2 regions of the Paenibacillus sp. FSL R5-0914 genome follow, and region 1 is predicted to be linked to the other one. Evidence: riboswitches for the same ligand, from Rfam matches in the RefSeq annotation. Region 1 holds a riboswitch; the other holds the start of a gene.
What was found. Region 1 has a riboswitch for cyclic di-GMP ahead of MKX60_RS13230 (thiamine pyrophosphate-binding protein). Riboswitches for the same ligand answer to the same signal wherever they lie in the genome.
Positions count from the first base shown of each region.

Region 2: another riboswitch for cyclic di-GMP. It lies ahead of MKX60_RS04745 (NPCBM/NEW2 domain-containing protein); the one in region 1 lies ahead of MKX60_RS13230 (thiamine pyrophosphate-binding protein).

Region 1 covers NZ_JBBORH010000001.1:3,002,730-3,010,476, reverse strand. The annotation lists gene serA (phosphoglycerate dehydrogenase) at 1-1,530, shown strand, start outside; gene MKX60_RS13245 (SDR family NAD(P)-dependent oxidoreductase) at 1,603-2,436, opposite strand; gene MKX60_RS13240 (helix-turn-helix transcriptional regulator) at 2,610-3,566, shown strand; gene MKX60_RS13235 (methyl-accepting chemotaxis protein) at 3,689-4,939, shown strand; cyclic di-GMP riboswitch class I at 5,131-5,226, shown strand; gene MKX60_RS13230 (thiamine pyrophosphate-binding protein) at 5,345-6,988, shown strand; gene MKX60_RS13225 (carboxymuconolactone decarboxylase family protein) at 6,999-7,367, shown strand; gene MKX60_RS13220 (hypothetical protein) at 7,406-7,747, shown strand, end outside.
Region 2 covers NZ_JBBORH010000001.1:1,085,322-1,093,068, reverse strand. The annotation lists gene MKX60_RS04745 (NPCBM/NEW2 domain-containing protein) at 1-4,130, opposite strand, end outside; cyclic di-GMP riboswitch class I at 4,285-4,371, opposite strand; gene MKX60_RS04740 (hypothetical protein) at 4,529-5,101, opposite strand; gene MKX60_RS04735 (EAL domain-containing protein) at 5,211-6,098, opposite strand; gene MKX60_RS04730 (Crp/Fnr family transcriptional regulator) at 6,250-6,933, opposite strand; gene MKX60_RS04725 (leucine-rich repeat domain-containing protein) at 7,053-7,747, shown strand, end outside.

The DNA of each region.
Region 1 (7,747 bases):
GAAGATGTAGTTGTTGACAAAAAAACAGGACTCAGCGAAGACGAACTCATTGCAATTATCGGTGAATACGATGGCCTCCTTGTCCGCAGTCAAACTACTGTAACAGACAAAATCATCGAAGCAGGAAAAAATCTAAAAGTAATTGGTCGTGCAGGTGTTGGTGTAGATAATATCAAACTGGATGCTGCAACAAAGCGTGGTATTGTTGTAATCAATGCTCCTGATGGAAATACAATTACGACTTGTGAGCATGCTTTCGCAATGATGATGGCTCTGGCCCGTCATATTCCACAAGCTTATGCAAAAACAATCGGTGGAACCTGGGATAGAAAAACATTCGTAGGTGTAGAGCTTCGTGGCAAAACTTTAGGTGTACTCGGAATGGGCAGAATCGGTAGCGAAGTGGCTAAACGTGCTAAAGCTTTCGGTATGGAAATTCTTGCTTTTGATCCTTTCCTAACAGCTGAACGTGCTGAAAAGATGGAAGTTAAATTGGCTTCCGTAGACGATGTTGTTCGCGGAGCAGACTTCATTACTGTGCACACTCCACTTACTCCGGAAACACGCCATATGATTTCTCGCCCACAATTCGAAGTGATGAAAAAGGGAATGCGCATCATCAACTGTGCACGTGGTGGTGTAATTGATGAAATGGCATTAGTAGAAGCTATAGATAGCGGTATTGTTGCTGGCGCTGCGTTCGACGTATTCGAGAAAGAGCCGCCGCAAGCAGATCATCCTTTCCTGTCTCATCCAAAAATCATCGTGACTCCTCACCTTGGCGCTTCTACGATTGAAGCTCAAGAAAATGTGGCGATCGATGTTTCGGAGCAAGTGTTGCATATTCTGCGTAATGAACCGTTCATTAACGCGGTCAACATTCCTCCAGTGGCTCCAAGTGTAATGAATAAGCTTCAACCTTACTTCACGCTTGGGGAAAAACTGGGCAGCTTTGTTACCCAAATTGCAGCTGCTGCTATCCGTGAGATCCATGTTGAATACGCTGGTGATCTTTCGGATGTAGATACCCAACCACTAACCCGCTACATTGTAAAAGGTGTGCTATCCCGCCACTTTGCAGAGGACGTTAATATCGTAAACTCCATGCATTTAGCGAAAACACGCGACGTGAACGTAGTAATAACTAAAGCTTCTAAAACTAAAGGCTTTACCAACCTGATTACTGTTACTCTAAAAGCTGATCGTGACCAAGAGTATCTTGTTGCCGGCACCCTGCTGCAAGGTTACGGAGAACGGATTGTTCAAGTGAATAAGTTCCCAGTTGATATTGCTCCTGAAGGTCATCAAATCTTTGTATCCCATAACGACAAAGTAGGGATTATCGGACTCGTGGGTACATTGCTTGGTGAGAACGATGTAAACATCGCTTCCATGCAAGTGGGACGTAAAATTGTTGGGGGCGCTGCAATCATGCTGCTGACCGTTGACAAAGCCGTTCCTAAGCAAGTCCTTGTGAAACTCGCTGGTTTACCAGAAATTAACACTGCTGAAGAAATCATCCTTCTTTAATCTATAATATAGAAAGGCCATTCCAGAATGTATTGGAGTGGCCTTTCTTATATTTTACGAATCTTTTTCTTCCTATATTATGAACGAAGGGATTATCCTTCCATCAATATCTGTAAAACCATATTTTTCAGCAAGCTTTCCAACCTGCTGTGGCTCACCGGACATAGACATAACCTCTAGATCAGCGGCTAGTGCAGTCACTGCTCGACCAATATATGTCGTCGATTCACTCATGTTCAGTTCCTCAACTTCTTGCCAATGTTCCTCATCTGTATTCATGGCTTCTAGAACCGCTTCTGTTCTCATCCATCCAGGTGAAAGTGGCATAACCGCAATGCCGTCATCCTTTAACTCCTTCGACAATCCGAAAGCCATACGTAAAAGTGCATTTTTAGAAAGATCATAATAAAAGTTGCCTAAATATTTATAATGATCCCAGAAGGTTGTATGGATAATTAGACCACCAGTTTTTGCCTTGCGCATCAAGGGAATTGCGTAATAATTTGTGATCATCTGTGCTCTCACACCGGCATTAAACATATTGTCCCAATGAGCTGTAGGCAGCTCCCAAAAAGGCTTCTGCTCGATAGCTAAATCATTGCCTCCCCATACGTTGTTAACTAAGATATCGAGCCGACCTTGCTCTTCAGCGATCTGGCGGATCACTGCTTCTGTTTCTTGATCCTTCGTATGGTCACATCGTATTACCGCACCAGAACCTCCACTCTCTTTTATTTCTCTAAGTACGCTATCTATGCTCCCCTTAATATGCTCTGTGACGGATACATCTGTGGTCCTCCCTGTAATATAGACAAAAGCACCTCTTCTTGCTAGTTCTAGAGCGATCCCTCTCCCAGCACCTCTGCTGCTCCCGGTAACCAATGCGACTTTCCCTTTCAATGTCATAGCCCTCAACCCTTTCCACCTGAATTCGGATTTCAATATTCTGTGAACATTCCTTACGTTTTATAAGTATAGCCCGTATATATGACATCAACTGACATATATAATATAATCATGATTTAGAAATGATTAATGGTGATCGTCTAATCAATAATTCGAGGAGGTACAATAGCCTAATGAGAGCCGACCGTTTGTTATCAATATTACTTCTGTTGCAAAATCGTGGAAAAATGACTTCTAGAGAATTGGCCCAAACACTCGAGGTATCAGAACGAACTGTGTTTCGTGATATGGAAGCATTAAGTGCTTCAGGAATACCCATTTTAGCTGAACGTGGTCGTGAAGGAGGTTGGATGCTTACTGAAGGGTACCGAACCTCCCTAACGGGAATGAAGCCACAAGAGATTGGTTCACTGCTTCTGTCCGCTGACGCATCTATAATGAATGATCTGGGGATACAAGACGACTACTCTTCCGCTCTTCTCAAACTAGAGGCTGCATCCTCACATCGACTTAGTAACCCAGCAAATTACCTAAGCGAGCGTATTCATATTGATGGCGCCAGTTGGCATCCTTCGGATGAGACTTATCCGTTCCTTTCTGTACTGCAGAGAGCACTTTGGGAGGACCGCAAAGTAAAAATCACTTATCTCCGGAGCAACGAGACAACGGTCCGTTTCATTGAACCTCTTGGGTTAGTTGCAAAACGCGGAGTATGGTATGTCGTAGCCAAAAGCAAAGATGAACTACGGACCTTTCGTGTGTCCAGATTAGTTAACGTTGAGGAGACTCATGAGTGGTTTAAAAGACCTGATGACTTTGATTTAAAACAGTACTGGGAAGAGTCCACCACTGCCTTTAAAGCAGCACTGCCAAAGTATCAAGTAAAGCTAAGGGTTAGAACATCTATCTTAAAAGAATTACAGCGAGAAAGATTCGTCTCTGTCCAATTGATAGAGCCAACTAGCAAAGCAGAGTGGGTAAACGTAGATGCCGAATTTAATACGATCGAGTCGGCCTGCCGGATAATCCTTTCTTTTAGTCCCTCGGTTATTGTACTTTCACCGCAAGAACTTTTAGAGATGGTAAAGTCTGCTATCGCAAAAATTTCCGCTATTTATGAGGATTTTTGACACGAAATCTAAAGAACTACTCCGAAAAGAAGATTTATGTCAGTTCTTACTATAGACCAATCACCTTTAAATCCCATATAATAACACCAATACATAATATTAATAAGGAGGACATTATACCAATGAACTGGATGCATAAACTTCCGTTAAAACAAAGAATTGTTGCCGGATGTTACCTCGTTGCCGCACTATTTGCTATTCCTGTTTTAGTTACTTTTATGATCTTAGGCAACATTATTTTGGGTATTGTTCTAATCGTAGTTCTTGCTGCTCTAACTTTCCCCGTGGCCCGCTTTATCGAGAGAACGCTTACATCTTCTTTTGATGACATCGCGAATGTATCTCATAGTATTTCAAAAGGGGATTTTACTAGTAGAGCCGATGAGAACGGGTCTATGGGGGACGTAAGTCGTTCCTTTAATACTATGATTGACAAGCTCAAGAAGATTTTGACAGAAGCATCACAAATCACTCGTCAAGTTATGGATGCAAGCCGTGGAATCGAAGATAAGAATCAGAATTTGAAAATTGTCATGGCACAGGTAGCCTCTTCGTCTAACGAGCTAGCTCTTGGTGCAAATGAAATATCTACGGATATCGCTGAAATGACAGAATCTATTAAAGATATTGAGAATAAAGTATCCAATTATACGAACTCAACGAAAGAAATGAACAGACGTTCAATACATACATTAGAACTAGTTGAACAAGGACGGCAGTCCGTTGATACTCAAGCTGAAGGCATGCGCAAAAACATCCAGGCTACTCAAAAAGTAGCTGATACTATCGAAGCCCTGTCTCATAATGCTCGCGGAATTACGATGATTACAAAAACCATCACAGAGATCGCTGAGCAGACCAACCTCTTATCGCTGAATGCCTCCATCGAAGCAGCACGCGCCGGAGAGCATGGTCGAGGTTTTGCTGTAGTCGCACAGGAGGTTCGTAAACTTGCCGAAGAATCAACGGCTTCAACGAAGGAAGTCTTTGGCTTAGTTCGGAGCATCGAAACTGATATCAAACAAGCGATTGACAATATCGCTATCAACGAAGAAGTCGTACAGGTACAGAATGAGATGATCACTCAATCTGCTCATATCTTTGCTCAAATTGTGCAAAGTGTGCAGTATATTACCGAGCAAATCTCTTCCTTCTCTGCTGAAAGTGATCTGATGTTGGAAAGTGCCTTGAAAATCTCAAGTGCAATAGAGAATATCTCTGCAATCACACAGCAAACCGCTGCCGGCACCGAGGAAGTATCCGCCGCTATGAATGAACAAATTAATGCCCTGCAGTCCGTTGCTGAAGAAACTGAGAAAATGACACAGGCTGTGTTTAATCTACAGAAGACTATCCATATTTTCAAGTTTTAAGTCACTTGCAAAAATATATAAACAAGTCCAAAAACTCCTCCTAAGTTTTGACTTAGGGGGAGTTTTTTTATATCTATTATTTCATAGGTTGGACAAGACTTTCGTCAAAATTCGAGTTAATTTGCGAAAATATATTGACAAAGGTTCTCTAGGAATATATTGTAAAGGAAAATTCTTCTTATAAATTTTAAAATTAATATTGGCAAAATCTTCGAAAGAGGATGACGCAAAACCATGGATCTACAGCCTCATTTTTAATCAGAGGCCATGACTGCCAGGTTGCAGAAAACCAAGACGACTGAACAATTGTTCAGTCTCTATGGCGATTTATGCCACCAACCTGTGCCCTAATTCAGAGCACAGGTTTTCTAATGTTTGATTTTAAAATAACAATCAACTTGTGAGGTGTATTTTTTGAAGACAGTCGCAGATTACATGTCGGAAGCACTACGGAACCTAGGTGTTACCCATTCCTTTGGTATTATCGGGAAATCCATTTGTCCTATTGTTCTTAAAATGGTAGATTACGGTATTGAATTTATTCCCGGGAGACATGAGTCCAGTTCCGGCTTCGAAGCAGCCGGGTATGCGCTTAAAACTGGAAAACTAGGTGTAGCTTTTGGTACTTCAGGTCCTGGTGGAACAAACCTATTAACTGCAGCAGCACATGCTAAGGCTAACAACCTACCTGTCCTATTTATTACTGGCCATCAATCTATTAAAGAGCTTGGAATCCCCCAATGTCAGGACTCTACCTCTTTTCTAGCTGATTTAGCTGATATGTTTAGACCTGCCACCTTATATAGCAAGCTTATTGAACGTGGAGACCACTTTAGCACAATCTTTAATCATGCCATATCCATTGCCTTGAGCGGTAATCGTGGTCCAGTTCACCTTTGTATTCCCTTTGATGTACAAACGGAATTGCTAGAGGAATGTAATATTGTAATCCCTGAACGCGAATCACTGGTTAGCCATGCTAATATCGACCGTGTACTTGATGCTATAAATAACTCTAAGAATCCAATAATTATCGCGGGTAAAGGCGTTAACCGCTCAGGAGCACATAGTGAGCTAATTCAATTAGCGGAAACATTTAATATTCCTGTAGTTACATCTCCAGGTGGTAAAGGGGCTATAGCTTGGGATCATCCACTCTATCACGGTCCAATTGGAGTAGGCGGTTGTACCCATGGGGATGACTTGCTGAATCAAAGTGATCTATTTATCGTTCTCGGCTCACGTTTAAGTGATATGACAATTTGTAATCTTAAAAGGGAAAATCATCCTGCAACATTAATTCAGTTTGATAGCGATCCGACTTTTGTCGGAAAAATATTGTTCTCTAAAACGATTCCAGTGACTGGAGATCTACGGGACAATCTAGTTTACTATCTCAATAATATTGACACGAACAACATCACAAAACGCGAAGCACCGACAAATTCCGATTATACCGAAGAGCCTCCGATTTTACCAAACCTTTCACTTGCATCGGTCTTGAGTACGATGAGTGATTTGATTCCTTATAACAGCACAGTCTTTGTTGATGATGGAAGTCACGGTTTCCATGCTGCGAAATGGTACAAGGTTAAGAAACCGGGCAGTTTTGTTTTCGATGCTTACTTTGCTTGTATGGGTAATTCCATCGGAATGGCGATTGGTGCAAAGGTTGCTGCTCCAGAAGAAACGATCTTCTGCATTACAGGAGATGGCTGCTTTATGATGCTAGGCGCAGAGATTAACGCTGCTGTCTGCAAGGATATTCCTGTCATATTCATTGTTGTGAATAATAAACAGCTAGATATGGCTCTAAAAGGTATGGAAAAAACTACAGGACGTATTGACGGAACTATCTACGAAGTCCCTATGGATGCTGTGAAATTCGCAGAATCACTAGGCGCTAAGGGTTACAAATGTGAGACAGCGGAGGAGTTCGAAACAGCCATCAAGGATGCTGTTGCCATCAACCGTGTTGCCGTCATTGAACTGCTAACAGACCGTGATGAGGTCCCTCCGACTGCTCACCGTACTTTGAACCTAAATTAGGAGGTCACTTATGAAAGACAATGTAAACAGTGGTCTGAACCACTTCACGAATCTCTCTGGAGACTACGGAGCTAAAGCACTGGCTCCGATTAAAGAACATTTCCCCGATTTGGCTGAATTTATTATGGGGAATGCCTACGGCGATATTTTTCAACGCAACACAATCGAAGCTGACTGGAAGGAAATCGCAGTTATCTCTGCCCTGATTTCGATGGGTCAGTTTGATCAATTGGGTGTTCATTATGTCATGGCTCTTCGTGTGGGAGTTACTGTAGAACAACTCAAAGGTATTCTATTACACTTAGTACCCGCTATAGGGGCACCTAGAATCATCACCGCTTTTAATATTCTTCTCGAAACGATTGAAGAAATAAAGTAACTATTTTCAGTAAAATTAAAATATCGGGAGATGTTAACGTGGGACAGTTTACTTTAAAGACAGACACTACTAAAAAAGTGATCAATATTGAGCTGGAAGGAACATTTTCTGAAGAAGATGGTCTGAAATCTATCCAAGCTTATCAACAAACTATTAATCCTATCACTCCAGCTGACTATGAATTACAAATCGACTGCAGAAAGCTAAACGTAACTGCTCCTGATGTTGTGCCTCTTTTGGAAGGTTGCTTCGTAATGTTTAAGAATGATGGATTTGTAAAAGTAAATCTAACCCTTGAGAATAACCCAATTCTTAAAATGCAGCTTGCTCGTCTGGGTCGTAAAGCAGGACTAGAAAACATCGAGATCATTTCCACCGTT
Region 2 (7,747 bases), 1.9 Mb from region 1:
TTAGCACCCGCCAGATTATACACGATCTCGGAGTTAGCATGCGTTCCTAAACCCTTAGTGAACTCTTTGGTTACGCCATTTACAATTAGTTTAATCGGATTGTTAGAACTTGCCTTATCCTTACGAACAACATTATAATCCGTTCTTGCCGACTGCCAAGCTGTATCACTCAAGTATTTACTAGCGCTATACACAACGATTGTTCTGGTCTGCACAGCTGTATTCCCATCCCGGTCTGTAACTAACAGTTCGACGTTGTAAGTGCCTGTTTTGCTTGAAGTGAAACCATTCGGACTTACCTCAACGGCTCCAATCAAGTTACCATCTTCCTTATCAACGGCTGTAACATCAGTCAAAACATCAAATTCACTGTTCAGCTTAATAAACGTTGTCTCTTCAGGCACTGTGATAGTAGGCTTGCTTGAAGTATTCGTAAACTTCGCATCCGCCCATACCGTATGATCTGAAGCATTGCCGTCTGTAGCATCTGTGGTAACCAGCTTCACTTCGCGCGCACCTGTCACAGGTATTTTCACAAATTCATGCTCTGTCCCTGCTCGGAAAACATCGCTCGCGAATTTCTTCTCTCCATCTACATACACTTCAAAGGTTGCAGAGGATGGCTTTCCTTTCATCGCTTGATCGATCCCGATGTAGCTTTCAAAGAAGTCATAACCTTTACCCTCAATATCATAAACAACTTCAGAGTTCGCATGTACACCGATTCCCTTGGTATAGGTCGCAGCTAACCCTTGTCGAACAAGGGTGATGATTCCACCAGAAACGGCTTTGTCTTTCTTTAATTCACCCCAACCAACAACGACTGACTTGGCATTAAGATCCGAAAGATAAGCATAGTCACTCGTTACCGTAACCAGTGTAGTTTTGGTTTCTGTAACCCCTTCGTTCTTCACTTCATATACCACTTCGTAGTCGCCTTTTTGCGTTACATTAACGGTATTTGCTTTCAGGGTGACATTAGCAGTAATATCGTTTCCTTGATAGTTAGTCGCTTTTACATAGCTCATCGGATCAAAAGCTTGATTAAGCTTTAACGTGATTTGATCTTCAACAGATAACGCTGGCTTGAAGGCTTTAACCTGTACCGGCTTCAGTGGGCTCAGCTTCTTATCATAACCAACGATCTTGTACGTATAATTGATGCTGCTATCTACATTCGTGTCCACGAACTGGTCAGTCCCAGTAAACCCTACTAACTTATCGTCTCTATACACCTCATAACCTAAGAAATCTTTCTTAAGATCCTTATCCATACTGAAGCTTAAGGTGTTCGATTTAGCAGTAGTGTTAGGCGTGATATTAACCTTTATCGCAACATTCTTATCTGCTATTCCTGTTCCCTCATAATGAACCACTGAATTGTTTAAATACCAGAGCTTTTTCGGTGCTGGGTATTTAGCTAACTTCTCTTTCGTTTCAGGATTCACAGTGAAGCCATGTCTGGCAAAATAGCTACTTAAGTCTAACCCCAGCACTTCAGAGGAGAACTCCACCAAATACTGCTGCTTGGAATTGTCGCCGTTCGGAAGGGAGACCTTCCGCTCGCGGTACAGCTTGGTCAGTTCTGTCCAGTAACCCGGATGCGCCAATTCTAACTGCCAATAGGCACCGAGCTGTGCAAATAAGCCCTGCTGATTCATAACCACTTTATTTTCTTCGATTACATATTTATAAATATCACTTTCAAAAGGAATACGAGTATCCATCGAGTCCGCATAGACTGACATCAGCATAGACACCATATTATTGGTTACTTCACCATATTCTCGTTCACCCATCGCCAAGCGATGCCCTATTTCATGATTCAATCCCCAGCCTGGATAGACTTTGTTAAAATCACCTAACATCGTCCCTACGGTCCCAATTTGTATCCCTGTATGATCTCCCGCTGCATACATCGCACCATAAGGCTGCATCAATCGGATGTTCTCACGAATTAGCTTCGCATCATGAATCACACTACTGCCATCCAAGCCATAGAAGTCAAAGATCGTCTTCATCCAAGTATCATAGCCGGTGACGGTACCCAGCGGATCATTTTCTTGCGTAATAAACTTGTTATAAGCTTCTGTCGCAGTTCCTGTGAAAATAACATGATCGCTGACCATTTCCACCACATCGATGAGCTCGCGATCTTGAACATTCGGATGCGCTGCCTTATCTTCATCTAATTTTTGTTTATAGGTGGTTAAGAAGGCTTTAAATTGTTCAGGATCTGTAGTCTTGGTCATCATAGGGATCTTGGTAAGCCCCTCGAACCGGATCATAGGTGCTTTACCTTGTTCCTCTGCTGTATATGGATTGACGATATACACTGTACCGCCTTTAGTCACTTCATGTGCATAATAACTATTCGTAGCAAATTCAGGAACGGTTATAATGTTCTTACCTGGACGCAATTGCACACCTCTAGCCCAAACATTCCAAGCCGCCTCTTGTTGAGAAAAGACTAAAGAAGGTAGTTTATCGCTCGAAGCTGCGTCCACATAAACGTTGATTGTATCTCCAGGCATTGCAACGAGACCTGTAGGCTGGTTGTTCGTACCGAAACCAATTCTCAGATTTTCCTGCGCATGCTTTTTCATATCTCCACGTTGTTCCGCCTCAATGATGGTGCCTTCGGTTTGAACTTCACCATTCACTAGCTTCTTAGCTAAATCCAAAGAATCTTTCAGGATTGGATAGAGCGGATGTACTTTTGCCGCTTCTTCTAATTCGTTGATTGCTTCGACGCTATTATAAGCAGGAACAACCGCACTCATCGTGCCATCTGTGAAAATACCATTTACAGCTTCACTTACTTTATCCTCTGTATAAAATCTAAATTCAGCTGCAAAGGGTCTGTTGATATTGGCTTTTGTGAACTTGAATTTCAATCTTTTAAACTTCGTAGGTTCGAATTTAAACTCCAGAAAATCATTCGTACTAGTCGCGGTTCCGCTAGATACGAGCTGGAAGGTTTCTCCCTTACTTGTTTCTGATGCATAAATTTCAAAAGCCTCTGGGAAGCCTTTACGATTATCTCTAGCCAGAAAAGCCAATCTATCTAGTACTTTCGCTTGCGCTAATTCAAACACGACTTCATTCGTGAAGCTGTCATCATTGTTTTTGTTCGTTTCCCAGTGTGTATTCGGCTGGTCATCGAGCATGTATTCCGGTTTCGTACCTGGATAGCTCCCACCGTTCACCGTTACTTTTGATACATTAGAGTTAGGCATTCTATAAGCTTCGCTATAGGCATTTTCATATGCTGTACCATAGCCTTTTAGCTTCGAAACCTTAGCCGCTGTTGCCTCTATTTGATGATTCTCCAGCAGTACTTTTGCATTCTCTATATCTGCTTGAAACTGCGCGTACAGTGGATGTGTCTGCACTTCTTGTTCTAAAGCCGTTAATTTCCCCACCGTATTAAATGCTGCGCTAACTTGACTCAAGGTATCATCTGTAAATAAATTTTTCATTTTAGCGGATACGGTATCTTCTTTGTAAAAAGAAAACTCAGCCGCACTCGCCCAATCTTGGTTAGCTTTTTTGAAGACAAATTTAAGTCTCTTGAAGGCTGTGGGTGCAAACTGAATCTCTACTACGTCACCTGCTCCGCCTTTATATTCTCCAGAGGATACTAGCGTATAATCGCCTGCATCCGTAGTTGAACCATAAATATCAAATTCCTGAGCAAACCCCTTCCCCTTTGCACTGGATTGTCTTGCAGCATATACGATTCTATTTAATTCAGTGGACTCATTGAAAACAAAGACAACCTCATTCGTAAACGTTGAACTGTTCGGTTTGCCCGTTTCCCAATGCGTACTCATATCGCCATCCATAGCCTTAGCTATAGGTGAACCTGAGTAGTTGCCACCGTTATTGGTAATGGATTTAATATTCGCAGGATTCATTCTAAAAACATCATTATAAGCGCTTAGGATAGCCTTGCCGTACAGATCAAACGGAATAACTGACGCATTGCTGAATAGGTCAGCCTTGCTTTGTACTACAGTGTTCACTACACTTACCTTGCTTACATCACTTGCTAAAACATAACCTGCCTCACTCGAAAAACTAGCTAACATGGCTGCCGATGTAGCGATCGCAATCATTTTTTTCATCTTTTCTACCCCCCAGATGTAATATGAATCTCTTCCGTGCCTAAAAATAGGCACAAAAAAAACTACCCCAAAAGAGTAGCTTGATTGCGTATAAAGTCGCATAAAAACTAAGACTTAATTTTTATTAAACTTTAACAAAAAGCGTAATACACTCTTTGGCAGCTGGCTGACAATAGTTATGATAACCTTAGTCCCTATAGCTTTGCGTCCCTACATTTCCATAGGTTTGCCTATGAAGTTTCGAATACATTACAAAGAGTAACATAACGCTACATCTGATCGCATGATTAATTGGTATGAAATCCGAATAGGTAATTGCAATTACTTTTTCTATCGTGATAGATATTCTTTATCGACTATCCCGGAAGAGAGAGGAACCTTTAGGACTGGAGGTCTACTTAACTCCCCGCACCAAACAAACGCCGGAACCAATTCCACACATCGCCCGTGATGGGAATTAACCCGAAGCCATGCTCGCCAACTGCGATTAGACCATATGCCCATTGGCCAATAGCTACTGCTCCCCCAGCAATCCGTCCTATGGCTACCGCCCCAAATGCCGTATCACCTATGGCGACAGCTCCCAACGCTTTTTCGGCTATCGCGATCGCGCCTACAGCCACTCCTGCAATGGCAATCGCTCCAGCTGCGAAGCCAAGCCAGCTAATTGCTATCGCTCCAAGGGCTAACCACATTCCTAGTGATATTGCACCCACGGATAGAACCCCTACGCTTATCGCACCTATGGAAATCAAGCCTACAGCTACATCTCCAATAGCAATTAATCCAACAGCTGTCTTCACTTGTGGCTTGCTTCCGTGACCATACCCCTGACCTGAGTATCGACCCAAATTGCTGCGAATACTTACCACCGGAAATGATGGAGACGGCCATTGATAATCAATTTCTCGTCCACCTAACCCTCTAGAATCCGCCCAGTGTGTGATGTACTTATGCCATTTCATATCCATCCCGTCCCCCTTCTCAATTACCTTAATTATACAACCCCGGGGGTTGGCTGTACTCAGACTCTGACCTGAAATTCATCTCATCCTCTAGACGGAGTTATACTCATTAGGATCACTGTTTGGGAATCGGATCAGGCTTTCCAAATAAATATCCCTGAAACAACTGATAACCACTCTGCTTAAGCCATTCAAAGTCCTCTCTAAACTCCACACCTTCTGCTAAAGGAACGGATTGGATTTCTAAAGCTTTTTCTAAAAATTGTTTAGCTATTTCCTGTTTGTTCAGATCGCTGGACACACCCTGAACATATTTCATATCCAGCTTCATGTAATGGGGTTTAAGCTCCAATAACATCTCGATCGTGCTGAAGCCCTCGCCAACATCATCTAAAGCGTATTCAAATCCCCGATCCTTGTAATATGTCAAAATAGCTTTCAAATGAGCGAGATCATCCACTTTCTCCGTCTCAACAACTTCAAAGACAAAAAGAGAGGGATCGACGCCTAATTGATTGGCCAGTTCAACGGTTGATCTTAAGCAGAACTCTGGCGCGTAGATCGACGTTGGGATAAAATTAATAAACGTTTTTTTATTTAAGGGTGCAGCATATTTTACAGCAGTCATTCTACATAACCGGTCTAAAGCATATAAACGCCCACGATTCCGTGCCGCCGCAAAAACCTCATTAGGATAGATAAGGGACCCATCTTCTTTTTTAAATCTGGATAGGAGCTCGTATGCAAAAATCTCTTCCCGTACGTTCACAATCGGTTGGAAGTGACAAGTAACTAAGCCCTTAGTTATAACCTCATCAATCCACTCCATATCAAGCACAGTGGGTAATTCGGATAGAGGTCTCCATGTTTGGTCATCTATACGGAATTCAAACTGCTCCGACTCCATATGGTCATTACAGAAATCTAGAAAATCCCGCACCCCAGCCTCCTTAATCGTAATCACATTTTCTTCTACCTTATGTATCGTATTACTTCTACTCAAGTGATGAATAACCTCCGGTAAAATCCTTAGATTAAGCTCACCATGAGCCTTGATTTCAAAATTCAGCTCTCTTACTACACAATGATTACATGCCACATTCATAACCCCTTTAATAATCAATTCTCTGAAAAAGATCCCGGAACTGCTCTTCTCAATCGAAATCCGTATACTCTAGTAAATACGTCGGGTCTAACACGGTGATCTGCTGATGTTGAATATCAATAATCTTTTGCTCTTGCAGATCTTTAAGCACAAGGGTAGCCGTCTCCCTGAGCGTTCCGATCATATCCGCGAACTGCTGATGGGTCAGTCGAAGATCAATCCTCTGTTTGCCTTGCTCCTCTACTCCGAATCTTTGGTGTAGTCTTCTTAGTGTAAATATCGCACGCGCTCTCGCATCATGAAATTTCATTTCATGTAATAACCGATTCGATAAAAATAAACGGTCCATTTGCAGCAGCATCAATTGTTCCTTAATCAATGGATAATCGGCAAGCATCTGCTCAAAAGGCTCACGTTTAATCTCAAATAATACTGTATCGTTCATAGCCACCGCGGATAACACTCTTACATTAGAGGGATGAATCACTTCCAGATCACCAAAGAAATCCCCTTTTCCAAAAAGATCTACGGTATGCTCTTTCCCCTTCGTAGTAGCGTACACCCTAATAATTCCCGAATAGATAACATAGGCGTGATCTCCCGGATCTGATTCTGCAAACACCAGAGTACCTTTGGAATAGGCCCTATAAGTGAACAGTCTTGAGACCGCCTCGATCTCCTTCGAGGGTAAACCCTGAAAGAAGCGAATGCCAGTCCAAAAAGAAGCTTCCATCTCATTATTCCTTTCTAAAACACACCATAGTTTTGTATGCCAACATACAGATAATAAATCATCATCCTGTTATATTCTATCGTAACGATGCCAAAACCAATAACAAAGGAGAACCTTCCATGAGATATAATTTTGACGGAAAAGGACTTACAGAAACGCCAGAGATCGTGTTTGAGAGCAATCCTCTACTAGAACTGAGCATGTACAACAACCATATTAAAGAGATTCCCGATCAACTCTTCCTTCATGATGAATTAGAGGTACTAAATTATGCAGGTAATGACATCGAGCGGTTATCCGAGAATATCGGTCGTTTAGTTCACTTAAGAATGTTGGATTTAGGCCATAATCGACTAAAGGTGTTGCCGGAAAGCATAGGAGGACTACGGGGGTTGGATTCTTTTCTATACCTAAGTAATAATCAGTTCGAACAGCTGCCGGAGCATCTTTGTAATCTCCAGAAACTCAAGTATCTGAACGTAACAGATAATCATCTCAAGCAATTACCTACCCGTATAGGCGAAATGAGCAGTCTAATTGAATTGCGGCTGTATTATAATCAGCTAGAACGTCTACCTGATTCGATCACACAAATTAAAGGGTTAAGAGAGATTCATCTTTACGGTAATCAACTGGTCGTATTGCCAGAGCATTTGGGTGCTTTAGAAGAACTGCGGATACTCGATATGAGTGATAATCGAATCACTGAACTGCCCTCATCCATCGGTAAACTAAGCAAGTTAAGAAGACTTAACCTTCGAAAAAATAAACTGAATAAGCTGCCTGAGGAGATAGGTCAATTGAGCAGCCTTGT